Regions from separate parts of the Micromonospora sp. NPDC049201 genome, predicted to be linked through region 2. Evidence: riboswitches for the same ligand, from Rfam matches in the RefSeq annotation. Region 2 holds a riboswitch; each other region holds the start of a gene.
The links. A riboswitch is a leader RNA that binds a small molecule or an ion and turns the genes downstream of it on or off. The one in region 2 is predicted to bind cyclic di-AMP.
Positions count from the first base shown of each region.

Region 1: linked by a shared signal. The riboswitch ahead of ACZ6O5_RS18590 (C40 family peptidase) and the one ahead of ACZ6O5_RS16510 (C39 family peptidase) in region 2 are both predicted to bind cyclic di-AMP.
Region 3: linked by a shared signal. The riboswitch ahead of ACZ6O5_RS10785 (coiled-coil domain-containing protein) and the one ahead of ACZ6O5_RS16510 (C39 family peptidase) in region 2 are both predicted to bind cyclic di-AMP.
Region 4: linked by a shared signal. The riboswitch ahead of ACZ6O5_RS20730 (coiled-coil domain-containing protein) and the one ahead of ACZ6O5_RS16510 (C39 family peptidase) in region 2 are both predicted to bind cyclic di-AMP.

Region 1 is NZ_JBVJHM010000008.1:83,383-90,602, forward strand. Features, by position in the region: gene ACZ6O5_RS18585 (N-acetylmuramoyl-L-alanine amidase) at 1-1,294, opposite strand, end outside; cyclic di-AMP (ydaO/yuaA leader) riboswitch at 1,525-1,660, shown strand; gene ACZ6O5_RS18590 (C40 family peptidase) at 1,674-2,708, shown strand; gene dcd (dCTP deaminase) at 2,779-3,357, opposite strand; gene ACZ6O5_RS18600 (pyridoxamine 5'-phosphate oxidase family protein) at 3,436-4,017, shown strand; gene ACZ6O5_RS18605 (zinc metalloprotease) at 4,091-5,071, opposite strand; tRNA gene ACZ6O5_RS18610 (tRNA-Gly) at 5,275-5,348, shown strand; gene ACZ6O5_RS18615 (Type 1 glutamine amidotransferase-like domain-containing protein) at 5,476-6,141, shown strand; gene ACZ6O5_RS18620 (DUF6331 family protein) at 6,181-6,507, opposite strand; gene ACZ6O5_RS18625 (GNAT family N-acetyltransferase) at 6,504-7,040, opposite strand; gene ACZ6O5_RS18630 (NUDIX hydrolase) at 7,091-7,220, shown strand, end outside.
Region 2 is NZ_JBVJHM010000007.1:88,517-95,736, forward strand. Features, by position in the region: gene ACZ6O5_RS16490 (polysaccharide pyruvyl transferase family protein) at 1-1,069, opposite strand, end outside; gene ACZ6O5_RS16495 (acyltransferase family protein) at 1,214-2,422, shown strand; gene ACZ6O5_RS16500 (hypothetical protein) at 2,537-2,938, shown strand; gene ACZ6O5_RS16505 (hypothetical protein) at 3,089-3,853, shown strand; cyclic di-AMP (ydaO/yuaA leader) riboswitch at 4,167-4,306, shown strand; gene ACZ6O5_RS16510 (C39 family peptidase) at 4,507-5,367, shown strand; partial or broken gene ACZ6O5_RS16515 (hypothetical protein) at 5,423-5,975, opposite strand; gene ACZ6O5_RS16520 (alpha/beta hydrolase) at 6,435-7,220, shown strand, end outside.
Region 3 is NZ_JBVJHM010000004.1:187,631-194,850, reverse strand. Features, by position in the region: gene ACZ6O5_RS10810 (heavy metal translocating P-type ATPase) at 1-1,550, opposite strand, end outside; gene ACZ6O5_RS10805 (hypothetical protein) at 1,567-2,517, opposite strand; gene ACZ6O5_RS10800 (heavy-metal-associated domain-containing protein) at 2,552-2,758, opposite strand; gene ACZ6O5_RS10795 (metal-sensitive transcriptional regulator) at 2,838-3,137, shown strand; gene ACZ6O5_RS10790 (YibE/F family protein) at 3,404-4,711, shown strand; cyclic di-AMP (ydaO/yuaA leader) riboswitch at 4,866-4,996, shown strand; gene ACZ6O5_RS10785 (coiled-coil domain-containing protein) at 5,001-6,026, shown strand; gene ACZ6O5_RS10780 (carbonic anhydrase) at 6,084-6,737, opposite strand; gene ACZ6O5_RS10775 (helix-turn-helix transcriptional regulator) at 6,908-7,220, shown strand, end outside.
Region 4 is NZ_JBVJHM010000009.1:120,287-127,506, forward strand. Features, by position in the region: gene ACZ6O5_RS20715 (alpha/beta fold hydrolase) at 1-922, shown strand, start outside; gene ACZ6O5_RS20720 (HelD family protein) at 1,038-3,155, shown strand; gene ACZ6O5_RS20725 (cation diffusion facilitator family transporter) at 3,233-4,147, shown strand; cyclic di-AMP (ydaO/yuaA leader) riboswitch at 4,290-4,419, shown strand; gene ACZ6O5_RS20730 (coiled-coil domain-containing protein) at 4,425-5,504, shown strand; gene ACZ6O5_RS20735 (hypothetical protein) at 5,584-6,144, shown strand; gene ACZ6O5_RS20740 (SRPBCC family protein) at 6,038-6,550, opposite strand; gene ACZ6O5_RS20745 (STAS domain-containing protein) at 6,615-6,974, opposite strand.

The sequences.
Region 1 (7,220 bases), on a different contig from region 2:
AGTGCGACCAGTCCCAGTAGGGGCCCGGGTCCCAGTGCATGCCCCGCACGTTCGCGGCGGTGATGCCGGGCACGTTGTCGTGGCCGATGATGTGCTGCCGGTCCATCGGGATGCCGAACTTCTGCGCCAGGTAGCGGACCAGCTTGGCCGAGCTGCGGTACATCGCCTCGGTGTACCAGGTGCCCTGCCCGGCGAAGCCCTCGTGCTCCAGGCCGATGGACTTGGCGTTGACGTACCAGTTGCCGGCGTGCCAGCCGACGTCCTTGGCCTTGATGTGCTGCGCGACGTAGCCGTCCACCGACCGCAGCGTGTAGTGCCAGCCCAGGTAGTCGGCACGTTTCACCAGGTCGACGCTGGGGGCGAAGTAGCCCTCGGTGTCGTGGATGACGATGTATTCGATCTTCTGCTGCTTCGGCCGGTCGCCCAGGTCGTGGTTGCCGTAGTCGCCCGGGTCGGCGCTGAGCTGCTCGTAGGGGGCGGGAATCCACTCGCAGGCCAGCCGCACCGGGCACTCCAGCCCGTCCGGCCGCGCGGCGTGGCGCAGCCCGAGCCGGGCCAGTCCGGCCCGGTCCGGCTGCGCGGCGGTGGCGGCCAGCGTGACCCGTTGCCCGTCATCGGTGGTCCGGGCCGCGCCCTGGCCGAGCTGGTCGTAGACCTCGTCGGCGAAGGCCGCCGCCGCGTCGGACGTGTCCGCGCCGGAGTAGCGGGCCACCGCGCCGTACCAGGCCGCGACGTCGCTGCCGGCGCCGACCGGCCCACCCAGTGCCTTCTGGTACGACGCCAGCAGCGCCGCGCCACCGCGGATGTTCGCCGCCGGGTCGGTGCGCAGGGTCTGCGCGTCCAGCCCGGTGAGCGTGGCGGCGGCGTCGAGCGTCTGGAGCGAGGCGGTCGGCAGCGGCGTCTCCCGGGTCGGCGCGGCGGCGGTGGCCGGGTCAAGCCGAAGCGGGCGGCTGTCGTCGCCGCGCGGGTCCTCGTCCTCGTCGACGTGCGCGCTGCCCGGCGTGGCCAGGATGTGCGCGGCGTCGGTCAGGTGCATCGGGCCGTAGCCGCCGCTGGTGCTGGGCTGGCCCGGGTGGGTGTCCCACCTCGACTCCAGGTAGGAGACACCGAGCAGCACGTTCTGCGGTACGCCGTACTCGGCCGCCGCGGCAGCGTACTGCTGCTGGCGGTCGCCGGTGGGCTGGGCCGCCTGCGGCGCGGCGCTCACCGGGCCGGTGGTGGCCAGCGCGGTGGCCGTCGCCACGGCGGCGGCGAGCAGGATCCGTCTGCTCGACGGCGGGGCTGAGAGGTGCATCGAACCTCCTGGACAGGGATGGGGGTCACTGCGTTCCCACCCTCACGCCAGCCCCCCGTGGGGTCAATACCTTTCCAGGAGGCAATCCGATGCGAAGAAAATCTCCATTCGCGTTCGCCCGCCGTATCAGGTACGGAGTGTCACGGTCGTTCGGGTTGCGGATTGGTAACGGGAATCTTTACTCTGGTCAATCGTCGGCCGCATCTTCACCGTCCAACCCGGTCGGTGACGGCCCGACACCGCCGAGTCGCCCACGGGCGAACCGGGGACCCAGGTTCCTGGGGTGAATCCGCAGCCACTGCGGTAGGGCGCTTCCCTTCCCGCCCGAACCCGTCAGCTAACCCGGTAGGCGGTCAGGCAGAAGGAGTACGGACGCCCGGTGGCCCACCATGCCCCGCGGCCGACGTCGAGCCGGTCGGTCGACCGGTCCGCCGTCGTGCCGCGTTTCCGCTGGTCCCGCTTCACCACCACACTTGCCGCCCTGGTCGGCGCCGCGGTCGTCCTGACCGGTGGCGCGACGGCGGCGCACGCGGAACCCTCGGTCGCCGAGATCGAGGCCCAGATCGACCGCGACTGGAACAAGCTCGAACCCGTCATCGAACAGGTCAACGCCGTCCGCGGGCAGCTCGCGGTGCGCCGCAAGCAGGCCGACGCGCTCGGCAAGCAGATCGCCCCGCTCCAGGCCCGGGTGGACGCCGCGCTCGGCCAGGTCGGCGGGCTCGCCGCCGACGCGTACAAGGGCGACAACCTCTCCACCGTCAACGCGCTGCTGGGCAGCCGTTCGCCGAGTGAGCTGGTCGCCGGCCTGGAAATGCTCGACCGCTTCGCGCACCACCAGCAGGAGCAGGTCCGCGACATCGCCGCGCTGCGCGACGAGCTGGCGGCGAAGAAGAAGCCGCTGGACGCGATGGTCGCCGACCTGAGTCGCACCGAGGCGCAGCTCGCGGCGAAGAAGAAGCAGATCGACGCCGAGATCGCCAAGCTCCAGAAGCTACGGCTCAAGGTGTACGGCAACGGTGGCGGCGGCCCGCTGCGCCCGGCTCCCTGTCCCGCCGGATACCCGGGCGGCGCGGCCGGGGTGGCGGTCAAGTTCGCCTGCGCCCAGATCGGCAAGATCTACGTGTGGGGCGCGGCCGGCCCGGACCACTTCGACTGCTCGGGCCTGACCATGGCCGCCTGGGCGAAGGCCGGGGTCTCGCTGCCGCACAACGCCCGCCAGCAGCACGACGTGACGAGGCGGGTCAGCCGCGCCGAGCTGCGCGCCGGTGACCTGGTCTTCTACTACGGCGACCTGCACCACGTGGGCATGTACGTCGGGGACGGCTGGGTCGTGCACGCCTCCCAGTCCGGCAAGCCCATCACCATGAAGCGCGTCGACGACGGCGACATCAACAGCTACGGCCGCCCCGGCTGAGGTGTAAGGAGGGGCCCCCTGTTAACGCATTCCGCATAACAGGGGCCCCTCCTAACAACCAAACTCGGCGTCAGCGGGTCGGCCAGGTGCGCCAGCTCTGCCAGGACCGGCTCGGCGTCGGGCCGCGCTGACCCTGGTAGCGCGAGCCGTAGACGGCCGAGCCGTACGGGTGCTCGGCCGGCGACGAGAGCCGGAAGATGCAGAGCTGGCCGATCTTCATGCCCGGCCAGAGCGTGATCGGCAGATTCGCCACGTTGGACAGCTCCAGCGTGACGTGGCCGGAGAAGCCCGGGTCGATGAAGCCGGCCGTGGAGTGGGTGAGCAGACCGAGCCGCCCCAGCGACGACTTGCCCTCCAGTCGGCCGGCCAACTCCTCGCCCAGCGAGATCACCTCGAGCGTGGAGGCGAGCACGAACTCGCCCGGGTGCAGCACGAACGGCTCCCCCTCGGGGACCTCCACCATCGACGTCAGGTCGTCCTGCTGCACCGACGGGTCGATGTGCGTGTAGAGATGGTTGTTGAAGACCCGGAACAGCCGGTCCAGGCGTACGTCGATGCTGGATGGCTGCACCAGCGTGGGCTCGAAGGGCTCCAGCGCGAGCGTGCCCGCCTTGATCTCGGAGACCAGGTCGCGGTCGGAGAGCAGCATCGGAACACTCTAGCGACAGACGGTGGTGAACAGCGTGTCGGACTACTTCTTCGTACACGTGTTCGATAGACTGTCGGCATGGCTTCCTGGTCCGAATTCGCCGCCGACGAACCCCGACTCGCGGCCGAGATCCGCCTTCTGATGCAGCAGTACGGGCCGGGCTTCGGCTATCTCGCCACGGTCCGCGCCGACGGTGGCCCACGGGTGCACCCGGTCTCACCGCTGATCACCGACGACGGCCTCTGGTGCTTCGTCATCGACTCGCCGAAGCGCCGCGACCTCGAACGCGACGGCCGTTACGCGCTGCACTCCTTCCCGCCGGAGGAGAGCGACGACGAGGCCTACCTGGCCGGTCGGGCCCGGCCGGTGACCGATCCGGCGACGGTGGACCGGCTGACCCGGATCGGCCGGGCGGCGCCGCAGGGTGACTGGCGCCTGTTCGAGTTCTCCGTCGACGTGGCGATGCTGACCCGCCGGGACCCGGTCACCCAGATCGGTGCCGGCCGCCCGGAGATGCGGCTCTGGCTCGACCCGGGGGAGGTCGCACCCGCGTCCGCCACTCCGGTGTCGCCACCCCTGGTCGCGGCCCGGCGTGACGCGCTCGTCCCGGACGGCCGCCGTGGTCGGCACGGCTTCGACACCCGCCGGCCGGCCGCCTGACCGGGCCCGGAAAAACGACGGTGCCGGCCCCGTCCGCAGACGGGGCCGGCACCGGTACGTGGTGCGGTGGCGATCAGGCCGCGCGGTAGGCGTTCCACGCGGTCAGCATGCGGCTCGCCTGGCCGGCGGTGAACTGGTACATGCAGGAGTCGTACGTGTAGTCCATGAAGTTGGTGATCGGGTCCTTGCCGGTCGTGGAGCAGGTGTCCCGACCGGTCGGGCACTCGTACGCCGGGGAGGCCTCGGCCGGGGTGTCGGAGACGCTGTCACCCGAGCCCGAGCAGCCGCCCTGGAAGGTGTGGTAGAGGTTCAGCCAGTGGCCGATCTCGTGGGTGCCGGTGTCGCCCTGGTTGTAGTTGGTCGCGGTGCCGCCGGGCAGCGACTCGCCGAGCACGACCACGCCGTCCATCTTGTCCAGCGTCCGCTTCGGGAAGGTCGCCCAGCCCAGCAGGCCGTCGCTGAGCTCACCGAGGTACATGTTCAGCGTGTTCTTGCCGCCCGTGCGCAGCGAGGTCTTCATCGACCGCTCCGCCGAGGAGCCCTGCACGATCGGGTACCACGACGCGTTGGTCACCCGGTTGATCTTCGTGAGCTGGAAGCTGAACGCGGTGGCCGCGCCGCCGGTCGAGCCCGCGTACGCCTGGTTGAGCACGCTGATCTGCTGGGTGATCAGCGAGTCCGGGATGTTGCCGCCGGCGCGGGTGCTGTTCTCCTGGATGACGTGCACGACGACCGGGATGGTCACGGTCGCCAGCGGGGCGACGGCGCCGGTCCGGAAGTTGGCCCGCTCGCGCTGCGCGGCGGCGAGGTCGGCCTCGCGGTCGCGAACCTGCTTGGCGGTCAGGTGGTTCGGGTCGAGCTTGGCGTGGCCGCCCTTGGCGACACGGGCGTCGGCGTGGGCGTCGGCCGGCTCGGCGCACACGCCGGCCGGGGCGGCCGAGAAGGCCGAAGCAGCGGGGACGACGCCGACGGCGGCGGTGCTGAGCAGCAGCGCGAGGGTCGACGTCGCGACACCGGCGGTACGCCGGGTCAGCAGGTTGGGACGGAGTCCCATGGGCCCACCTCTTTCTGACGGCGTGGCAGGGGGTGTGTCACGCCGAGCCGGAAACGTGTGGCAGACGTTACATCCCATCGAGGGATTTGAGAACGGCCATATGTTGCCGGCATGCAACATTCGTTGATCAACTCGGCTGGGCCCGCGTGGCGGGGGTACCTGGGTGCACGGGGGTGGTGACCTCAGGTACAGTGGTGCCGCTCGCGGGTGTAGTTCAATGGCAGAACATCAGCTTCCCAAGCTGACAGTGCGGGTTCGATTCCCGTCACCCGCTCCACGATCGAGGCCCTGGTGAGGACGACAGTCTCGCCGGGGCCTTCGGCGTTGCGGCGGTTGGCGGACGTCGAACCCGCGGTCAGGGGACTATTCTCCGGGGACCGACGAAGATCCATCGGGGGATGATCTTGAAGCTTCTTCTCACGTCCGCGGGCATCAGGAACGCGAGCATTCAGGACGAGCTGGTCGGCCTCCTGGGCAAACCGATCGCCGACGCCAACGCCCTCTGCATTCCGACCGCCGCGTACGCCATGGGCGGTCCCGCCGGGGCGTGGCGCTTCATCACCGGCCAATCCGTCATACCGATGTGCGAGTTGGGGTGGAAGTCGTTGGGGGTGCTGGAACTCACCGCGTTGCCCAGCGTCGGTGAAGATCGCTGGGTGCCCTGGGTCCAGGAGGTGGACGCCCTGCTGGTGGGCGGCGGGGACGCCCTGTATCTGAGCCACTGGATGCGGCAGTCCGGCTTGGCGGAGCTGCTGCCGTCGCTGGATGCGGTCTGGGTGGGGGCGAGCGCCGGCAGCATGGTGATGGCCCCCCGGGTCGGGGCCGAATTCGTCGCCTGGACCCCACCCGGCGGGACCGACGAAACGTTGGGCATGGTCGACTTCTCGATCTTCCCGCACCTGGATCACCCGGACCTGCCGGAGAACACCATGGCCGAGGCCGAGAAGTGGGCCGCCGGCATGTCGGGACCGGCATACGCGATCGACGATTCAACAGCCATCACCGTGATCGACGGTAACGTCGAGGTCGTCACCGAGGGGCACTGGAAGCTGTTCCCGGCACAGTCGTGACGACAGGCGATCGGCCCGCCGCGAGGCCGGATCGCGTTCTCAGGACCGGTTCCCGCGCGCCAACCCCGCCTCCACCTCGGCCAGGAAGTCCAGCAACTCACCCCGCGCGGCGTCGTCGTGCGTGCGGTGGTTCAGGAACGTCGACGTGACGACGTGCGAGCGGTCCCGGACGACCTCGACCAGCGCGGCGAGCTGACGCCGGGCCTCGGCCACCGCGTCCGGCCCCACCCGACGGCACCACGCCGCGACGAGGGCGGGATCGGTGGAGATGGCGTCGATCCCGCAGCACAGGCGGACGCACTCGACCTCGCAGTGGTCGACGCAGCCGCTCAGGGGCGACGGGATGTCGACCGACACCTCCCTCACCGCTGATCCCCCGGGTGCGTACCGCCGGCCTGAGGGCGCTGCCCCGGAGAGGGGCGCAGGTCGAGGACGTGCCGCAGCCCCGGCTCTCCGCCCAGGTCCACCTTTCCGGCCTCCACGAACCCGGTCCGCCGGAGCACCGCCAGGGACGCCGGGTTCGCCAGCGCCGCGTCGGCGACCAGCCGGCGCAGCCCGTACCCGTCGCGGGCCAGCTCGCTGACCCGCCGCACGCCGTACTGGGCGAGGCCGCGTCCGGCGGCGCGTTCGGCCACCCGGTAGCCCAGCTCGGCGCTGCCGTCGGCCACGTCGACCAGGTTGAACCGCCCGAGCACGAAACCGTCGTCGTCGACCAGCACGTGGAAGTGGCAGATGCCGCGGTCCTGCTCGTCCAGCAGGGCGGCGAGCCGGTCGGCGAACAGGTCGAAGTAGTCGTCGCCGCGGTCGGGCACGTAGCGGGCGAAGTAGGCCCGGTTCTCCCGCTCGAACCGGTACAGCACGTAGGCGTGATGGGTGGCGAGTCGTTCGAGTTCCGGCACCGGGCCAGGCTAGTCGCCGACGCCCGTCGTACCCGGATGGCAGCCGCGGGATGCGCGACGAGATCCGGGCCCTGGTCGAGGCGTTGACGCCGGGCGACGAGCAGGAGGCCCGGCACCGGGCGGCGGCGTTGGCCTGGCTGGCCGGTACGGAGGACATCTTCCGCCGGGTCAAGCCGTGCA
Region 2 (7,220 bases):
TGGTCAGGAACGCGGTGATGGTGTCGAAGCGGGCCTTGTGGCCCTCGGTCAGCGCGGTGTAGTCGGCCTCGGCGTAGAGGTCGGCGGCGTCGACGTCGGCCGGCACGTCCCGCATGATCCGGTGCGGGATGCCGAAGTAGCGGGCCAGCTCCAGGGTGCGTGAGTCGTGCGCGAACAGGTAGCCCGGCGTGCCGGCGATCAGCGCCGTGATGGTGCCGTGGATCCGGGTGCCGAAGTTGAAGTCGAAGCCGGACAGGTGCGCCATCCAGGTCCACGGGTCGACGAACATCCGCACCTTGTCCTCGACGAAGAGCGGGTGCGAGGTGTGCAGCGGCATCTCGCTGTGCTTGCCCCGGTGCTCGGGCGCGTCGCCGTAGAGCAGCGTGCCGAGCGTGCGCAGGTCCTGCGGCACGTAGCACAGGTTCGGGTAGCGCTCCCGGTGGTGGCGGACGACCGGGGCCATCGACGAGACGTACGGGGAGATGGTCAGCGCGATCCGGGCGTCGGTGGTCAGCTCCGGCCGGGTCTTCTCCAGCGTGAACGTGTCGCCGTGCAGGAACATCGACGGGCAGCCGATCTGCTCCACCGCGGAGAAACCGAGCGTACGCAGGTAGCTCTCGGTGATCTCGCCGCGCACCCCGATGCTGTGCGACCGGTCGAGCACCGCCCGGCAGAACGCGCTCACCGGCTCGTCGATCTGGCGGAGGTACTCCCGGTCGCCGTCGACGTTCGTCTGCACGCCGACGCCGAGGACCACCACCGGGATGCGGAGCCGCTCGATCAGCCGGGTCATCGGTTCGAGGCGGTTGACGAAGCTGCGCCGGAACGCGTTGGCCAGCGGAATGACGAAGACGTCGTACAGTTCGTTGATCTCGTCGGCGTCGCGCGGGTCGGCGAGCTTCCGGGTCGACGTGACCTCCGCCGTGGAGGTGGCCAGCAGCTTGTTCGCGGCGTGGCTGAAGACCAGGTTGCCGGTGTTGTCGCTGATCCAGTTGCCGGCGAAGGTCTCCTCGGGCGTCAGGACGTCGAACGGGCCCTTGCGGGCGCGGAGGAGGATCCGCTGGTGCATCCGGTTGCTCACCTTCCGTACGGGCCCGGCGGGCCCGGTGGGCCCCACCGCGCGGGAACGGAAATCCTATCCGCCGCCCGCCGGAACCGGCCCGGACGTCGCCGCGCCGGAATCCGCCCCCGGCCACCCGGTAAGGTGCCCGGGATGACCAGCGCCCCGACCACCACCCGTGCTCCGCGTCTGCCGTCGCTGACCGGGCTTCGGTGGATGGGGGCCCTGCTGGTCTTCGGCTTCCACGCGGGCACCATGCGGATCATCGCGGAGCCGCAGTGGCAGGCGGTGATGGGCAAGGTCTTCAGCCTCGGCCTCTCCGGCGTCGAGTTCTTCTTCATCCTCAGTGGCTTCGTGCTCGTCTGGTCGTACCGGGACGGCGAGTCGGGGTGGACGTTCCTGCGCCGCCGGGCGGCCAAGATCTACCCGAACCACGTGGTGACGTTCCTGGCGGCGCTGGCCGTGGCGGCCTGGTTCGCCGACCCGGTGCTGCCGTGGGCCGCGATCGGGAACCTGTTCCTGGTCCAGGCGTGGATCCCGCTCAACGGCTACTTCTACAGCATCAACAACGTGAGCTGGTCGCTCTCCTGCGAGCTGGCCTTCTACCTGTGCCTGCCGCTGGTGGTGCCGTGGCTGCGCCGGGCGCGTACCGGCGTGCTCCGGGCCGTGCTGGTCGCCGCGCCGCTGCTCATCCTGGCGCTCTGGCCGGGCCAGCACCTGGTGCCCGAGGAGCAGCGGTGGTGGTTCACGCAGATCTTCCCGGTGACCCGCTCGTTCGAGTTCTGGATGGGGGCGGCGGCGGCCGAGCTGATGCGCCGCAACCGCTGGCGTGGCCCCGGGCTGACCACCGCCGGCCTGGCCTTCGTCGCCACCTGGGCGGTCGCCGCGCTGTGGATCCGGGCCGAGTTCTGGGCGGCGTTGCTCGCCGTCGCGTACCTGCTGGTCATCACCGCGGCGGCGGACGCCGACGTGCGGGGTCGGCGGACCCCGTGGCGGTCCCGGCCGATGCGCTGGCTCGGTGAGGTCTCGTTCGCGTTCTACCTGGTCCACGTGTTGGTCATGGTGACCGTGCTGCGGCTCACCGGTGACTGGGGGACCGGGCTGCCCGGGTGGCGGGGCCCGCTCGCGGTGCTCGGCTTCCTGCTGCTCACCCTGGCGCTCGCCGCCGTGCTGCACCGCTGGGTGGAGGAGCCGATGATGCGCCGCCTCGGCCCGTCGCGCCGGGCCCGCGGCGGTCCGGCCGCCGCCGCGCCGGCACCGGGCGTGCCCGCACCGCGCGCGGCCGTCGACGACACCGGCGCGGCGTCCGCCGGGGAGCCGGACCCGTCGATCGAGTACGCCGGGCGGCGCCGGCCGGACTGAGCGGTCCACCCTGGTCAACGGCGTCGCGACACGCCGGGCGACGATGCGCTGTGCCCGGATCGGCGGTATTTTGTTCCCGTGGCTCCGATTGCGCTCACCTGTCCCGTGTGGTGGGTGGCGCGCTGGGTCGCACGGATGCTGGCCAGCCTGGCCGTGGTCGTCGCCTGTTCGCTGGGCGCCGCCACGCTGCCGACCGGCGTGTCCCCGATCGCACCCGCGGCGGCCGGCCCGGTCGCCGGATTGCGGGCCGACGTCGACGCCGAACGGCCGAACGGCAGTGTCGCCGAGCGGCAGGTCGACACCGCCGCCGAGCGGCAGGGCGTCATCGTCGCCGAGCGGCAGGGCGTCGCCGTCGCCGAGCGGCAGGGCGTCCTCGCCTTCGATCGGCAGCGGAGCCGCGTCGGCGTTCCCGAGCCGCAGCCGGTGGGCGATGTCCCGCCTCCGACCGGGCGGCACCCGTTCCCGGTCGGCCAGCCGCCGGCTCCGGCCGGCCCGCGGGCCCCGCCCGCCCGCTGACCCGCCCCGGGCCCGGCCCGTGACCGCGCCCACCGAACCTCACCCCGCAACGCCCCCTCGGCGGCCCGGCGGCGCCCGAACTCCGGCCGCGCCCCGCCCCCGACCGGCCGTGCGGGGTTACCCGCCACTGTCTCCCGTGAGGTGCCGACCATGTCGCAGACCGTTCTCCTCAATTTCCTCACCGCCGTCCCCGAGGCCGCCGCCATCTGGTCGGCGCTGACCGTGCTCGCCCTCGTCCTGCTCGCCGTGCTGGTCGCGCGACCGGAACGGGACGGCGCGGGGGAGCCGGCACCCGAACCGGTCGACGCGGAGGCGCTCCACCGCGCCGACCTGGCCCGGTACGCCGACGAGGTGGCGGTGGCCGCCGCCGGGGCCGCGCAGACCGCCCGTCGCCGTCGCGAGCAGTGGCTGGCCGCCCAGAGCGAGGCCGACCGGGCCTGGACGGCCTACGACGAGGCGGACGCCGCCGCCCGCCGCCTGGCCGGCGCCGGCGCGCTGCCCGCCCCGCACACCCCCCGCACCCCCGCCGAGTACGCGGCGCGCGAACGCTGGCTGCACCACGCCGCCATGACGGCGCACTGGCGGGGGGAGCTGACCGCCCGCCAGCTCGCCGACGTGCTCGCCCACCGCAACGGGTGGGACCCGCGGCGGCACCCGGCCGAGCAGGAGATCGTGCTGGCCCGGACCGTCCGCGACGGGCGGCGGGCCGGCTGGGAGACGGCCGCCGAGCGGGAACGCCTGGCGTGGCGGGACGCCGAACTGGCCGCCGAGGCGGCCCGGACGCTCGCCGCCGAGGCGTACGCGGCCACCACGGCGCTGTGGCCGGTGCCCACGTCCCGCGTCTCGACGGCGAGCCGCGTCCCGGTCCCGTCGGCGGTGCGGGGGGCCCGGTGGCGTCCGGCCCGCGTCGGCTGAGCGGCCCAGGGGAGCACGTCGACCGAATCGTTACCCGAAACCGGTGAGGCCGGTCACCGGTGCCGTCCGCCGGCGGCCGTCCGGCTCGATGGCCCCTGCTGCGCCCGCTGCCCGATTCTTCGTCGGCCGGATGTCCGCTTCCTGCCGTGCGGCGCCGACGTGGCCGCTTGTCCCATTGAGGGAGGTCGGTGACCGGCTGTTCCGAATCCGTAGTCGTCGAAGACGTTTACGCAGGTGGGAGCGCTTGGCAGGGCGTGTACCCACCGGTAGTGTCGGCGCGTCCGGTGCGGTTCCCGATCGCAGATGGCGACGCCGCGCCGACCCGCCTAATCGTGCATACGAACCGGGGACCCAACGCAACACCGGGGTGAATCCGCGAGCCCACGGCCGCGGTAGGGCGTACTTCCCGCCCGAATCCGTCAGCTAACCCGGTCGGCGGCCACGGAAGGAGTTCCATTCCCGTGCCCACCACCCCCCGAACGTCTCCCCGCCTCCACGGCCCCGGGGTGCCGGCGCTCGCCTGACGCGACGCGCTTCCGACCCCGTCCCGCCCGGCATCCGGGCGACTTCCCGCGGCCGTCCCGCCCGCCAGCGCGTGTGAGTTCCTCCACGCGCGGGGTCGGCGCGTGCCGCCCACCCCGTGGAGGAAACCCGTGAAGTACCACCTGAAGCGCCACCTGCGTCGCCTCGCGACCGAGCGTCCGTACCAGATCATCGCCGGTTCGGCGGCGGCCCTCGTGCTGGCCGGCGGCACCGGCGCCGCGCTGACCGCCACCGACGACGCGCCGACCCGGCAGGAGAACACCGCCGCGGTGGCGGAACTCGGCTCCCGCCTCGGCGACACCGCCAGCCGCAGCGAGGCGCGCATCGCCGTCCCGTCGCCGAGCGCGTCGCCCAGCGCCTCGCCGAGCGCGTCGCCGCGCCGCTCGCCCAGCGCCTCGCTCACGGCCTCGCCGTCGGCGAAGGTCGCCGACCCGGACACCACCCGCAAGGCCACGCCGAAGCCGCCGTCGAGCAAGGTGCTCGACTACGACTACCAGGCGCAGACCACCTACTACTACTGCGGCCCGGCCGCGGTGCGGAACGCGCTCAGTGCCACCGGCATCGAGCGCAGCCAGGACACGCTCGCCGTCGCGCTCGGTACCACCGAGATGGGCACCAACTCGGCCGAGGACACCACCCGGGTGCTCAATCAGCAGGTCAAGGGCGACCCGTACCGGACCCGTATGATCCCCGGCACGGCCACCAAGGCGCAGATCGACCGGCTCCAGGCCGACGTGGTCAACGCGGTCCGCAACGGCCGGGCGGTGGTCTCGAACGTCGTCGGGGACACCACCGACACCAACGGCGGCTGGCACTCGTTCCCGGGCGGCCACTACATCGCCGTGGTCGGCTACCAGAACGACGGCCGGACCGTACGGATCGCCGACTCGGCCGACCCGTCGCTGCCGGCGTACTGGATCAGCACCATCGACCTGGCGAACTGGATGGCCACGCGCGGCTACTCCGCCTGAGCAGTACGCGTCGAAGGCCGGCACCCCTGTCCGGGGTGCCGGCCTTCGTGGCGTCTTAGCTGTTCCAGTGCTTGTTGACCAGGTCGGTGGCCTGCTTCTCCCACTGGGCGTACGCGTCCGGGTAGGCCGACACCTGCACCGTCTGGGCGGCCTTGGTCACCGGCATGTCCTGCCAGCCGTCGACCTGCTTCAGCCCCTTCAGGAACGCAAGTGTCGAGTACTCGGGGTCGGTGATCTGCTCCGGCGTGCCCCAACCCGAGGACGGACGCTGCTGGAACAGACCCAGCGAGTCGTGGTCGTTACGGTCGCCGAGGTGGCCCAGGTTCTCCAGCTTCGACTCCTGCAACGCCGTCGCGATCGAGACCACCGCCGCCCGCTCCGGCAGCCCGGCCTTCTTCGTCGCCGCGATGATCGCCTTGACGTTGGCCGTCTGCTCGTCGTTGAGGCTGATCGTGGACTGCTCACCCTGCACACTCGCGACCGCGATCGGCTTGCTGGCGGTGGCGGCGTGCGCGGACTCGACGTGACCGGCGATCGGACCGGCAAACACCACCGGTGAAAGCCAGACCAGCAATACCCAGCACACTCTTACGCAGCATCGTGTTCATGGCGAGGGCTCCATTCGGGGGTCAACGCACCGGGGGTGCGGGCACCGTCAGGCGCACAAGAAAGTCTTGGCTGCTCGCGGGGCGGGGGCCTCGACGCGGCGGCCGGAACTGTGTGTAACGACCGGGGGTCCACCGTCATTCCCGGGCGGGGCGGCGCGGGGGCGCTTGCCTTCCTCGGCCGTGCACCGGGATACAACGCCGCGACCCCCCGACCCATTCCACCGTCAGGGTGCCGCCCACCACCACCGAACCGGACAAGCCACCCAGTGAGGCACTGACACGCCAGGGATGTCTCACGCACGCCCACACATCCACCGCGTTCCACTCGCCGTCCCACCACGTGAACGACGCGGTGGTGTCTCCGGTGTCCGAGGGCAATCACCGCGTTCCATTCGCCCGGGCGGTGCCGGCCGTGCGTGGTCTCGCGCGGGGTGTCCGTGCGGTGGCAGACTGCGGCATATGGGCGATGCGACGGCGACCCGCCACCTGGTGCTCCTGCACGGCATGGGCGCCACCGGCGAGGTGTGGTTGCCCTGGGCGCCGCTGCTGGAGCGTCGCTGGCAGGGGCGTTGGCTCGCCCCCGACCTGGCCGGCCACGGCTGGTCACCGCCGTTGTCGGAGGCCGGGTACTCGTTCGCGGCCCTGGCGCGGCGCGTGGCGGACGGGCTCGACGCGCTCCGGCTCGGCCCGCACGACCGGCTGGTGCTGCTCGGGCACTCGCTCGGTGGCGTGGTGGCGCTGTCGCTCGCCGCCCGGCAGTGGGGCCTGCCGGTCGACGCGGTGGTCGGGCTGGGCATCAAGGTGGTCTGGTCACCGGCCGAGCTGGCCAAGGCGGACGAGTTGGCGGCCCGGCCGGTGACCTGGTTCGCCACCCGTGACGAGGCGGCCCGCCGCTACCTGCGGGTCTCCGGGCTCGCCGGCCTGTTCGCCCCCGACCACCCGGTGGTCGACGCGGGGCTGCGGCGGGAGGACGGCCACGGGCACCGGAGCCACCCCGGCGACGAGCGGGGCGGTGGACGGTGGCGGCTGGCCATGGATCCGGCCGCGTTCGCGGTGGGTGAGCCCGACGTGCCCGCCCTGCTGGCCGCCGCCGACGCGCCGGTGCTGCTGGCGCGCGGCGAGACGGATCCGATGGTGACGGACGCGCAGCTCACGGCGTTCGGCGTGCCGGTGGCCACCCTGCCCGGGTTGGGCCACCACGCCCACGTCGAGGACCCGGCTGCGGTGCTCGCCCTGCTCGACCCC
Region 3 (7,220 bases), on a different contig from region 2:
ACCGTGCCGGTCACGCCGAGCCCCTCGGCGTTCGCGAAGTCACCGACGGCGGGCGTCGGCCCGGCCTCGGCCGCGCCCTCGGCGACCGCCCGCGCGATCGGGTGCTCGGAGGCCGCCTCCAGCGCGCCGGCCAGCCGGAGCAGTTCGCCGGCGTCCTCGCCGTCGGCGGGCAGCACCTCGGCCAGCGTCATCCGGCCGGTGGTGACGGTGCCGGTCTTGTCCAGCACCACGGTGTCCACCCGGCGGGTGGACTCCAGCACCTCCGGTCCCTTGATCAGCACGCCGAGCTGCGCGCCGCGCCCGGTGCCGACCAGCAGCGCGGTCGGGGTGGCCAGGCCGAGCGCGCACGGGCACGCGATGATCAGCACGGCCACGGCGGCGGTGAACGCGGCGGTCGGCCCGGCGCCGGTGCCGAGCCACCAGCCCAGCGTGCCGGCGGCCAGGGCGATCACGATCGGCACGAACACGCCGGAGATCCGGTCGGCGAGGCGCTGCACCGCCGCCTTGCCGGTCTGCGCCTGTTCCACCAGCCGGGCCATCTGGGCGAGCTGGGTGTCGCCGCCGATCCGGGTGGCCCGGACCACCAGCCGGCCGCCGGCGTTGACGGTGGCGCCCACCACGGCGTCGCCCGGCCCGACCTCGACCGGCACCGACTCGCCGGTGAGCATGCTGGCGTCGACCGCCGAGGTGCCCTCCTCGACCACGCCGTCGGTGGCGATCTTCTCGCCGGGCCGGACCACGAACCGGTCGGCGACCGCGAGCTGGTCGACCGGGATCCGGACCTCCGACCCGCCGCGCAGCACGGCCACGTCCTTCGCGCCCAGCTCCAGCAGGGCCCGCAGCGCGGAGCCGGCGGTGCGCTTGGCCCGCGCCTCGAAGTAGCGCCCGGCCAGGATGAAGACGGTCACCCCGGCGGCGGCCTCCAGGTAGATGTTGCCGGCGCCGTCGCCGCGGGTGATGTCGAACCGGAACGGGTGCGTCATCCCGGGCATCCCGGCGTCGCCGAGGAAGAGCGCCCAGAGCGACCAGCCGAACGCGGCCAGCGTGCCGAGCGAGACCAGCGTGTCCATGGTCGCCGCGCCGTGCCGCAGGTTGACCAGCGCGGCCCGGTGGAACGGCAGCCCGCCCCAGACCACCACCGGCGCGGCCAGCGTGAGCGAGGCCCACTGCCAGTAGTCGAACTGCCAGGCCGGCACCATCGCCAGCACGATCACCGGCAGCGTCAGCACGGCGGACACCCACAGCCGGGTACGCGCCACCCGCAGCTCGTCGACCGGCTCGGCGGCCGTGCCCTCCCCGGCGCGGGCGGGCGGCGGCACCTCGGCCGTGTAGCCGGTCTTCTCCACGGTGGCGATCAGGTCGGCCGGCGCGATGTCGTCGGCGTACCGGACGGTGGCCTTCTCGGTGGCGTAGTTCACCGTGGCCTCGACGCCGTCCATCCGGTTGAGCTTCTTCTCGATCCGGGCGGCGCAGGACGCGCAGGTCATGCCGCCGATCGCGAGTTCGATCAGGTTCGGCGCGGTCGGCAGCGTCTTTCCCGTGGTGGTCATCGCGACACCTCCCCGGTCAACTGTGCCCGTGCCCCGGCGTGCCGTGTCCGGCGTCCGGGGTCGGTGCGGTGGTGGATGCCGGCGTGGGCTGATCGCCGGCCAGGACGGTGAACTCGGCGGTGTGCACCGCGTCGCCGTGGCGGAAGTCCAGGTAGAGACGGTACGCCCCGGCGGACGGCACCTCGGCCGCGAACGTGACCGCCGGCCCGGCGGGCGTGCGCCCGTCGTCGGGCGTGCCTTCCGGGTGCACGTGCAGGTAGGCCAGGTCGCCCTGGCGCAGCGCCACCAGGTGCCCGTACGCGCCGAGGTAGGGCTGGAGGTCGGTGACCGGGCGACCGGCCCGGCTGACGGTGAGCGTGAGCCGGCTGGTGCGGCCCGGCTCCGGCGTGCCGGTGAGCGTGACCGTGTAGCCGTCGACCGTGGCGGTGGTGGCCGGCGCCGGCAGCGGCCGGGCGGCCAGCGGGCCGGGGACGGTGACGTCGACGCCGAGCGTCAGCGGTTCGCCGCCGGTCGGCGTGAAGTCGGCGAACGCCCGCCAGACGCCGGGCCCGGCGAGCGGCGAGGCGACCCGCCAGGTGCCGTCGGCGGCCAGCTCCGGGTGCACGTGCCGGAAGCCGGACAGGTCGCGGCGGGCGACGATCAGGTGCATGCGCCTGTCGTGCGCCACCTCGTAGCGGGTGACCGGTGCGCCGTCCGGGCCGGTGATCCGGAACGCGAACTCGCCGGCCGGGGCGGTCACCGGCTGGAGCGTGTAGCCCCGCTCGGAGACCAGCAGGCCGCCGGGCAGGTGCGCGCCGCCGGTGCTCCCGTCGCCGTGGCCGGCGGCTGCGTGGTCGGTGTCGGTGGTGTCGTGCCGGGTCTCGGCGGCCGGGGCGGCGGGACCGGCCACGTGACCGATCCCGTACGCCCCGGCGAACACCGCCGCGAGGCCGAGCGCGAAGCCACTCAGCTTCGTCGCCGTGTTCATGGTGCCTCCTCGGTTCTGCGGGTCCGCGGACCCGTCACGCCCCGGCGAGGTCGTAGCCGGCCTCGTCGACGGCGGCGCGCACGGCGTCCGCGTCCAGTGGTTCCCGGCTGGTGACGGTGACCCGGCCGGCGTCCAGGTCGACCTGGACGTCGGTGACGCCCGGCAGCGCGCTCAGCTCGGTGCTGACCGCGTTGACGCAGTGCCCGCAGGTCATGCCCCGCACCTGGTAGGTGGTGTCCATCTCGCCCTCCGATCCGATACCCCCTGGGGGTACGAGTCGTACGGTATCATACCCCCGAGGGGTACGGTATCCTCGACGCATGACCACGCCGTCCACCCCGGTCCGGGGCTACACCGCCAGCAAGGACCAACTGCTCGCGCGGCTCCGCCGCATCGAGGGGCAGGTCCGGGGCATCGAGAAGATGGTCGAGGACGACCGTTACTGCATCGATGTGCTGACCCAGATCTCCGCCATCCAGGCCGCGCTGGACAAGGTCGCGCTGGGCCTGCTCGACGGCCACGCCCGACACTGCATGCACGAGGGCGCCGCCGAGGGCCGAGCCGACGAGATGGCAACCGAGATGATGGCCGCCGTAGGCCGCCTCATGAAACGCGGCTGACCCCCTCCCCACCCCACCCCGCCCCACCCCGCCCCTCCCCGCCCCCGCCCCGCCCCTCCCCGCCCCCGCCCCGCCGATCTTGCAGTTGCGGCCCTCGAAGCGCCCTGTTCGCGCCGTTTGCCGGGGCCGCAACTGCAAGATCGCGCAGGTGGGGTGGCTACCATGACCCGGGCGGCGAGCCCGGGCGTGGCAGGACGCGTCCGCGCCGGCCGGGTGGACGACCGGGCCGGTGAACCGGTGCGCCGCGACCCGTAGGGAGAGCCGCCGTGGGCGCCGACCACACCCGTCCCGCCCCCGCCGCGCCGCCGGGCGTACGCCGGCTCCTGCTCGCGACCGTGGTGCCGCTCTTCGTGCTCACCGTGCTCGCGGCGCTGGTGCTCTGGCCCCGGGGCGGCGGCCCGGAGCCGGCCGAAGCCGAGAACGTGCCACGCCACCACGGCACGGTGACCCGGGTGGTGACCGAGCCCTGCCCACCGACCCCGGAGGCCCCCGAGGGTGGCGGCGGCCGGTGCGGCACCGTGACGGTCGCCGCGGAGCAGGGCCCGGACGCCGGCCGGCAGGTCGAGACGCCGATCCCGGCCGGGCCCGGGGCGCCGCGCGTCGAGGTCGGCGACGAGGTGATCCTGGTCGAGCTGACCGACCCGGCCGACCCGTCGGTGAAGGCGTACAACATCGCCGAGCACCAGCGCGCCACGCCGTTGATCTGGCTGGTGGCGCTCTTCGCCGCCGCGATCGTGGCGTTCGGGCGCTGGCGCGGGCTGGCCGCGTTGGGTGGCCTGGTGGCGAGCTTCGCCATCCTGCTCGGCTTCGTGCTGCCCGGAATCGGCGCCGGCCGGTCCCCGCTGCCGGTGGCGATCGTCGGCGCCGCGCTGATCATGTTCGTGGTGCTCTACCTGACCCACGGGATCAGCGCGCAGACGTCGGTGGCGGTGCTCGGCACGCTCGGCAGCCTGGTGGTCACCGGCGTGCTGGGCACGCTCGCCACCGCCGCCACCCACCTGACCGGCTTCGGCAGCGAGGACGCCACCACGCTCTCCATGTTCCAGGGCGGCGTGGACCTGCACGGGCTGCTGCTGGCCGGCATCATCATCGGCTCGCTGGGCGTGTTGGACGACGTCACGGTCACCCAGGCGGCCACCGTCACCGAGCTGGCGCACGCCAACCCCGACCTGTCCCGGCGGCAGCTCTACCGGGCGGCCACCCGGGTGGGCCGGGCGCACATCGCGTCCACTGTCAACACCATCGTGCTGGCGTACGCGGGCGCCTCGCTGCCGCTGCTGCTCCTGCTGGTGGCCGACTCCCGGCCGGTGAGCGAGATCCTCACCAGCGAGTTCCTGGCCCAGGAGATCGTCCGCAGCGCGGTGGCGACGCTCGGTCTGATCGCCGCCGTACCGCTCACCACCGCGCTGGCCGCGGTCGTGGCCACCGCCGGACGGCGCGGGCCGGCGGCCGGGGCGTCGTCACCACCGCCGGACCGGCCCCCGGCGGCCCGCGGCGAGGCGCTGGAGGCGCTCGGCGGAACGCCGGCCGAACGGTGGCCCGGCCGCCGGGGAAGTACGGATGTCGCATGGTGACACTCCGCAGCGTGACGGCGGGCGAGAAACGCGATGCTGGTCACGCTGGGCAATGTCGAATTCTCGCGATTGGTCGGCTTCCGGGCGTAGATCCCCGGTCGACATCTCGGGTAACCTCGCTGCCGGTCACCGCCGAAGGCGCGCACCCGCGCCTGCGGTGCCGCCGCCCAATCGCCTCCGGGCGAGCCGGGGAACCAGGTACATGGGGTGAATCCGCGTCAGCGGTAGGGGCCGCTTCCGTCCCGAACCCGTCAGCTAACCCGGTCGGCGGCCGACGGAAGGGAACACTGTGACGGCACCCCTGCGCCGCTGCTTGACACCCGTGGTGGCCGTGCTCGCCGCGCTCGCCGTGCTGGTCGGGCCAACCCCGGCGTCGGCAGCCCCGCACACCGCCGCCCCCAACCCCTCGGGGCACTCGGAGGACGACGACCCACCGCTGATCAGCGAGGCCGTCACCGCCGCCAACCGGGCCTATCTCCAGGCCAAGTCCAAGCTGGACACGTCGCGCAAGCGGCAGCTCAAGCTCGCGCTCGAGGTGAAGGCGGCGCAGAACGAGCTCGACGCGCTCAGCCCGCAGGTCACCGAGATCGCCGCGCAGTCCTACCGCACCGGTCGGGTCGGTGCGATGGCGATGCTGCTGGAGAGCGACTCGCCCGACTCGTTCGTCCGCCGGGCCAGCGCCCTGGACGAACTCAACCTGTTCAACGGGCAGCGGCTCGCCGCCATCAACGCGGTGAAGACGCGCGCCGAGCAGGCCAAGATCGCGCTCGACGCCGAGGTGCGCGAGCAGGAGAAGCAGACGAACGCGATGGCCCGCGAGAAGGTCGAGGCGCAGAAGGCGCTGAAGCTGGTCGGCGGGCTGGACTTCACCGGCGGCCTGGTCTCGGCCACCTCGCCGGTTGCCAAGATCGGCCCCGGCCGCACCGCCGACGGCGGGTGGAAGTCCGAGTCGTGCAGCGAGAACGACCCGACCACCTCCGGCTGCGTCACGCCGCGCACGCTGCACGCGTACAAGGAGGTCAAGCGCGCCGGCTTCAACCGCTTCGTGGGCTGCTACCGCCCCGGCGGGCCGTGGGAGCACCCCAAGGGCAAGGCGTGCGACTGGTCGTTGCAGAACAGCGGCTTCTCGCCGTGGCACAACAACGACACCCGCCGGTACGGCAACGAGGTGGCCGCCTTCCTCATCCGTAACGCCGACCGGTTGGGCATCTACTACGTGATCTGGAACCGGCAGATCTGGTTCCCGGCGACCGGCTGGAGTTCCTACAGCGGCCCCTCGAACCACACCGACCACGTGCACATGTCACTGCTCTGACGCGTACGCGAGAAGGGGCCGCCTCCGGGCGGCCCCTTCCGTGTGTCCGGGGGGTGGTCAGCCGGCGAGCGCCGGGTCCACCGGTGCGGCCGGCGCGGGCACCGGGGCCGAGGACTGCGCCACCGTCCGCACCTCGCCGCCACTGAGCCGGTACGACATGCCGGCCACCGCGCACGCTCCGGCGGCCACCCGCTCGGCGAGCACCGTCGAGCGGGCCAGCAGCGTCTCCACGGTCTGCGCGATGTGGATGTCGATGATGCCGTCGAGGTCCGTGACCTCCTGCCGGGCGGCCCGGAGCAGGCTGGGCGAGACGGCGTCCACCACCGCGCCCAGGTGCCCGGCCGGCGCGGAGCCGGTGCGGACCGCCTCGCGGGCCGCCTGGACCGCGCCGCACGAGTCGTGGCCGAGCACCACCACGAGCGGCGTGCCGAGCACGGTCACCGCGTACTCGACGCTGCCGAGCACCTCGGGGCCGGCGGTGTGCCCGGCGGTACGCACCACGAAGAGGTCGCCGAGACCGCGGTCGAAGATGATCTCGGCGGCGAGCCGGGAGTCGGAGCAGCCGACGATCACCGCGAACGGGTGCTGGCCCTCGGCGACCGCGGCCCGGTGCCCGGCGTCCTGGTTCGGATGCTGCGGCACGCCGGTGACGAACCGGTGGTTACCGGCCCGCAGTTCGGCGAGTGCCTCGTCGGGAGTGCTCGGGATCATCGCTGCTCACCTCGTCCTCGGGCGGAACGACCAGGCCGGCGGTCGGCGGTGTCGGCCTCGCGACCCACCGTCACACGAGACCGATGGCACGTCAAGATTTCGTGATACGCGTTTCATGCGTTATGACTCGACCTGCTCCGGGTCCGGGCAGTCGCCCGCCACGCCATACGATGACCACCATGGCGACCACACCAGGCGAGGACGGGAGCCGCCGGCACTGGACCTTCCTCACCAACCACGGGCACGTGCTGCTGGCCATCGCGCGCAACCCCACGGCGCGGCTGCGGGACGTGGCGGACGAGGTGGGCGTCACCGAGCGGGCGGCCCAGGCGATCGTCGCCGACCTGGAGGCCGGCGGCTACCTGCACCGCACCCGGGTGGGTAGGCGCAACGAGTACACGATCAACCCGAACGGCCGCTTCCGGCACCCCGCCGAGGCCGACCAGCAGGTCGGGGCGTTGCTCGACCTCTTCGCCGCCGAAC
Region 4 (7,220 bases), on a different contig from region 2:
GGAGCACCAGGAGCTGCGGCTTTCCGACGACGTACGGCTGCACGTCACGGTGACGGGGCCGGCCGACGCCGACGTCACCGTGATCATGCTGCACGGCTGGACGCTGGACGGGCGGAGCTGGCACCGGCAGCTCGCCGACCTGCGGGACCGCTTCGGCGAGCGGGTCCGGGTGGTCGCCTACGACGCGCGCGGTCACGGCCGGTCGAGCTGCCTGACGCTGCGCGACGCGACGCTGGCCCAGCTCGGGGACGACCTGGCCGCGGTGGTCGACGAGTTCGCCGCGTCCGGCCCGGTGGTGCTGGTCGGGCACTCGATGGGCGGCATGACGGTGATGGAGTACGCGCACCGCCACCCCGACCGGTTCGCCGCGCGCACCGCCGGCCTGGTCTTCGTCTCGACCACCGCCGAGGGACACACGCACACCGTCTACGGGCTCTCGCCCCGGATCGCCCGGCTGATCCGGCTGGCCGAGACCACCGGCGCCGGGGTGCTGGCCCGCTGCGGCGGCTGGCGTCCGCCGTACGCGTTGCTGCGCGCGCTGCGGCCGAGCATCCGCTGGATGCTGTTCGGCGACCGCTGCGACCCGGCGGACATCCGGCTGGTCACCTCCGCGGTGGCGCGCGCCACGCTGCGCTCGATCGGTGGGTTCCGCGCCTCGATCGGCGCCCAGCACCGGCTGGAGACGTTGGCCGCGTTGGGCGGGTTGCCGGCCGCCGCGCTGGTCGGTGACCGGGACCGGCTCACGCCGCCGCCCTGCGCCGAGTCGATCGCGGCGGCGCTGCCCACCACGGAGCTGACCGTCTGCCCCGGCGCGGGTCACATGCTGATGATGGAACGGCCCGACGTGGTGAACGCCGCCGTGGCCGGGGTGCTGCGCCGGGTGCTGGCCGGCATCGCGGTCCCGGGCCCGGCCGCGGCCTGACGGACGGTCCCGGCACCGGTCCGGGCCGGCGCGGAGGCAGGCCCCGACGTGCGGCTTGCCGGCGGCCCGTACCCTCATTCAGCCCGTCGTGCCGTCCGACCACAGGAGCACCGCGTTGACCGACCAGACCACGCTGGACCGGGAGATCGCCGCCGAGCAGCGGCATCTCGACCGGGTGTACGCCCGGCTGGCCGAACTGCGCCGGTCGGCGGCCGACGCCGAGCGGGAGGGCTACCGGCTGGCCCGGGTCGGCACGTTCGGCGCGCTGGTCGAGCGGGACGCGATGGTCTTCCACGCCGCGCAGCGCCGGCACGTGCTGGACGCCGAGCACGAAGGGCTGGTCTTCGGGCGGCTGGACCTGCGCACCGGGCAGGTGCTGCACGTGGGCCGGCTCGGGGTGCGCGCCGACGACGCGGAGACGCTGGTGGTGGACTGGCGGGCGCCCGCCGCCGCCGCGTTCTACCAGGCCACGCCCGCTGAGCCGCGCGGCGTGGTGCGCCGGCGCACGATCCAGTCCGCCGCCGAGCGGGTCACCCGGATCGAGGACGACCTGCTGGACCCGGAGGCCGCGCCGGCGGACATGGCGGTGGTCGGGGACGGCGCGCTGCTGGCCACGTTGTCCCGGGCCACCGGTCGCGGGATGCGCGACATCGTCGCCACCATCCAGCGGGAGCAGGACGAGGCGATCCGGTCCCCCGGCAGCGGCGTCACGATCGTCTCCGGCGGCCCGGGCACCGGCAAGACGGCGGTGGCGCTGCACCGGGCCGCGTACCTGCTCTACTCCGACCGGGCCCGGTACGCCGGCGGCGGCATCCTGGTGGTCGGCCCGTCCGGCGTGTTCGTCGAGTACATCGCCTCGGTGCTGCCCTCGCTCGGCGAGGAGACCGCCACGCTGCACTCGCTCGGGTCGTTGTTCCCGGGCCTGTCGGCGACCCGGACCGACCCGCCGGAGGTGGCGGCCGTGAAGGGTTCGCTGCGGATGCGCCGGGTGCTGGAGCGCGCCGCGCGGGACGCGGTGCCGGACTCCCCGGCCGAGCTGCGCCTGCTCTACCGCGGTGAGCTGCTGCGGCTCGACCGGCCGGCGCTGGACGCGGTTCGGGACCGCACGCTGACCCGGGGCGCGCGTCGCAACGAGGTGCGTCGGGCCGCGTTCGACGCCGTGCTCGCCGCGCTCTACGCGCAGGCCCGGACGCTGCGGGTGGGCCGGCTGCCGGAGCAGCCCGCGTTCGAGGACGAGATCATCGAGCGGCCCGAGTTCCGCGAGTTCCTCAAGGCCTGGTGGCCCCGGCTGCACCCGCGTCACGTGCTGGGCTGGCTGGCCCGGCCCGAGCGGCTGCGCCGGTACGCCGGCGGGGTCCTCTCCGCGACCGAGATCCGGCTGCTCACCGACGCGTACCGGACGCTGGACACCGACGGGTTGACCGTCGCCGACATCGCGCTGCTGGACGAGCTGGACGCGCTGCTCGGCAAGCCGGTGCGGCGGGCGAAGCCGAAGCGGGACCCGTACCAGTTGGCCGGCGGCGTGCGCGAGCTGAGCACGTACGCCGATCGGCAGCGCGCGGCCCGGGCCGCCGCCCGGGAGCGCCCGGTGGACTACCGCGACTTCGCCCACGTGGTGGTGGACGAGTCGCAGGACGTCTCGCCGATGCAGTGGCGGATGGTCGGGCGGCGCGGCCGGCTGGCGTCCTGGACGGTGGTCGGCGATCCGGCGCAGACCGCCTGGACCGGCGATCCGCAGGAGCTGGACCGGGCCCGTGACCAGGCGCTGGGGCGGCGGCCCCGGCGTCGCTTCGAGCTGACCACCAACTACCGCAACTCGGCGGAGATCTTCGCCGTGGCGGCGGCGGAGATCCGTCGGCGGTATCCGGATCTGGCGCTGCCCGTCGCGGTGCGTTCCACAGGCGTGCCGCCAGTGGAGCGGACGGTGGCCGCGGCCGAGCTGCCGGCGGCCACGGTCGAGGCGGTCCGGGCGCTGCTGGCCGAGGTGGAGGGCACGGTCGGCGTGATCACGCCGGTGCCGCGCCGGGACGAGGTGGCCGGTTGGCTGGGCGACCTCGACGCGGGCCGGCTCCAGGTGGTCACCAGCCTCCAGGCCAAGGGCATGGAGTACGACGGAGTGGTGTTGGTCGCGCCGAGCGAGATCCGGGCCGACCCGGGTTCGGGTGTCCGCACGCTCTACGTCGCGCTGTCCCGGGCCACCCAGCGCCTGACCACGCTCGATCCGGTGGGCTGACGCCACAGTCACTTGCACACATAGCGATGTGAGCATAGATTGGGCCCGTCCGGGATTCGGGGCGGGAGGGTGGGTGCGTGGGCGCAGGTCATGACCACAGCGCTGCGGTGGCCAACGCGGCGCACCGGCACTCCGGTCGGCTCTGGGCGGCGTTCGCGCTGCTCGCCGTGCTGATGGTGGTCGAGGCGGTGGCCGCTGTCACGACCGGCTCGCTCGCGCTGCTCTCCGACGCCGGCCACATGTTCACCGACGTGCTCGGCATCGGCATGGCGCTCGCGGCGATCACCGCCACCCGACGCGCCCGGACCGACCCGCAACGCACGTTCGGGCTCTACCGGCTGGAGGTGCTCGCCGCGCTGGCCAACGCGGTGCTGCTCGGCGCCGTCGCGGTCTACGTCCTGATCGAGGCGGTACGCCGGTTCGGTGAGCCGCCGGAGGTGCTCGCCGGACCGATGCTGGTGGTGGCCGTGCTCGGCCTGCTCGCCAACATCGCCGCGTTCGCGCTGCTGCGCTCCGGCGCCCAGGAGAGCATCAACCTGCGCGGCGCGTACCTGGAGGTGCTGGGCGACCTGCTCGGCTCGCTCGGGGTGATCGGCGCCGCGCTGGTCATCGCGGTCACCGACTGGTGGTGGGCCGACCCGCTGGTCGCGGTGGCGATCGGCCTGTTCATCCTGCCGCGCACCTGGCGGCTCGGCCGGGCCGCGGTGCGCATCCTGGTGCAGGCCGCGCCGGAACACCTCCAAGTGACCGCCGTGCACGACCGGCTGACCGCCGTGCCCGGCGTGGCGGAGGTGCACGACCTGCACGTCTGGACGCTCACCTCCGGCATGGACGTGGCCTCGGCACACCTGACCACCGATCCGGGCGCGGAGGTCGCCACCGTGCTGGCCGCCGCCCGGGCCGCGCTGCACGAGGACTTCTCGATCGATCACGCCACGTTGCAGATCGAACCCGGAGCGTCCGCCGGCGCCTGCGGCCCAACCGGCTGGTAGTTAGGACAGACTTAAATTCGAGTGGCTATTGTTGACTTATGCCGGTTTTGCCCGGTATTCGGCTCCGGGTGGCGGAGCCGGCTCCGGGCAACGCCGGTAGGCTCGGTCGCGGCCGACCCGCAGGCGTCATCCGGCGCCGACGGAGCGGCCGTCGCCTAATCGCCCGCGGGGCGAGCCGGGGAACCACGTACGTGGGGTGCATCCGCGTCAGCGGTAGGGATCTTCCGTCCCGAACCCGTCAGCTAACCCGGTCGGCGGTTGACGGAAGGACACGTGAATGCCCCCAGTGGCACCTGTACGACGAACGGCCGCCCGGATGGCGGCCCTGCTCGTCGCGATGCTGACCCTCGGCCTCGTGACGGCACCGGTCTCCCCCGCCTCGGCGGCACCCCCGACCGGCCGGCTCGCCGCCGCGCCCGGGGACGACGACGAGGGCGGCACGCCGGCGCTGCGCGCCAAGCTCGACGCCGCCAGCAAGGGCTGGCTGGAGGCCAGGGCCGCGCTGAACCGGTCGGTGACCCGGCAGAAGCAGCTCAACGAACGACTCGTGACGATCGACGCGGAACTGACCGAGCGCAACGCCAAGGTCGGTGAGATCGCCGAGGTGGCGTACCGCACCGGCCGGATGGGCACCGCCGCGGCGCTGCTCGGCAGCACCAGCCCGGAAGGCTTCATGGACCGGGCCGCCGCCCTGGAGACGGTCGCCGCGCACGAGGACCGGACGCTGCGCGAGCTGATCACCACCCGCGACGAGGCGATCCGCACCCGTACCGCGCTCGACGGCGAGGTCCGCGAGCAACGCAAGCAGGTCACGGTGATGGCCAAGCGCAAGGAGCAGGCCGAGCAGGCGCTGGAGGAGGCCAACAACCGGCCGTCCGCCAGCAGCGGCGGCGGCAGCGGCGGGATCCGGGGCACCTCCACCGCGAACGCGAAGCCGGCCAAGCGCAACTCCGACGGCTCCTGGCCGGCCGAGTCGTGCAGCGTCAACGACCCGACGCCGGCCAGCGGCTGCATCACCCCGCGTACGCTGCACGCGCTGCAACAGGCCCAGGCCGCCGGCTTCACCCGGTACGTCTCCTGCCACCGGCCCAGCGGCTCCGGCGAGCACCCGAAGGGTCGGGCCTGCGACTTCGCGGCCCAGAAGAGCGGCTTCGGCGGCGTGGCCAGCGGCGGCGACCGGACGTACGGCAACAACCTGGCCGCGTACTTCGTGCGCAACGCCGACCCGCTCGCCGTGCTCTACGTGATCTGGTTCAAGCAGATCTGGCTGCCCAGCAGCGGCTGGAAGTCGTACAGCGGGGGCAACGGCGACCCGTCCAGCGACCACACCAACCACGTGCACCTGTCGGTCTACTGAGCACTACGCCCCACGACGTACACCGGGTGTCGTCGCGCGGCCCACGACGTGGGCCGCGCGACGGGGCGACGATCGGGACATGAGACGACTCTCCCCCGCCGGCCGCAAGGCGCTGCTCACCGCGCACCTGGCCACCTCGCTGGGCTGGCTCGGCACCGACCTGACGCTGCTCGCGCTCGGCGTCGCCGGGCTGCGGGGCGCCGACCCCGACGTGGTCTACCCGGCGGCGGCGCTGCTGGTCACCTGGCTGTTCGCACCGCTGAGCGTGGCGGTCTGGCTGATCGGGACCGCCAGTGCCCTGCTCACTCCGTGGGGCCTGCTGCGCTGGCGATGGGTGCTGGTGAAGTTCGCGCTCACCACCGTCATGCTCGGCCTGGTGCTGCTCCTGCTGACCCCCCGGATCCGGCACCTCGGCGCGCTCGCCGGGGCAGCCGACGCGCACCTGCGGGTCGACCTGGTGGTGCCGCCGGCCGTCTCCACCACGCTGCTGCTGATCGCCACCGTGCTGTCCGTCTGGAAGCCGTGGGGGCGGATCAGGCGGGCCGGCCCTCCAGCGTCGCGCCGAGGCGGGCGGCGAGGCCCAGGTGAGCGGCCCGTGCCTGGCGGAACGCGTAACCGAACAGCGGCGCCGGCGCGGTGAGCGTGATCTCCACGTCGATCCGCACCACGCCGTCGGGCTCGTCGCGCAGCCGGGTGTGGTTACGCACCGTCGTCGCCGGCTGCTGCCGGGCGACGGTGACCACCTCGTCCTCGGTGGCGACCAGCACGTCCGCCTGGTAGGTGACCGGGAAGTGCAGGGGACCGAGCTCCAGCCGGTCGGTGATCGCGAAGCTGGCCAGCGCGCCCGGCCGGGGCGGCAACTGCCGGACCCGCACGATCAGCGGATGCAGCTCGCCCTGCCGGCTCAGGTCGCCGAGCAGGGCCACCGCGTCCGCCCGGCTGCACCGGGCCTGCACGGTGTAGCTGAAGCTGTCGCTGCTCTGCAACCGGTCCCCCTCGCCGTCGTGGGTCCGGACGATCGTCCCGTACCGGGGCCGGCCTGGCAACGGGTCGAAGGTCCCCCGGCCGGCGAGGGGCCGGACGCAGGATCGGTGCGCGGGCGGGTGGCGCTCAGGCGCCGGGGAGCACCTCGGGAGCCTCGTCGGCGAACCAGGGCTCCGGCGCGCCGAAGAGACCGAGCAGGCCGGTCACCCAGAGCTGCCGGTGCACGAACCGGCTCGGCTCGGTGACCACGAGCTTGACGCCGCTGACCTCGCAGGTCTGGAAGCCGGCGACCATGGCGCTGATGCCGACCGAGTCGATGAACGTGACGAGCCGCATGTTCAGCTCGATCCGGACGGGACGCGCCTTGGCCAGCACCTCGGCGATCGCTTCCCGCACCTCGTACGCGGTGTCGACGTCGATCTCCCCACGGGGCGCGATCTGGACGACACCACCCGGACGCACCGATTTCACGATCGACAGGCTCACGCGAGCACCTCCACTCGCCCCAACGGGCGCCTCATCAGTACGCGGGCCGCGACCGAGAGTATTCCTCCAACGGCCCCGGTCGCCACCCCCCGGGATGAGCAATTCGCGGACTGGGCACACCTGGGTGAGCCCAAACCGCACCTCCGGGTTCCGATTTCCCCTTCGACGCGGACCAGTGACCGGCCGAACGACCGGACCGGGTCGGCCGATCCGCCGACCCAGGGTAGCGGGCCCGCGCATCCCACC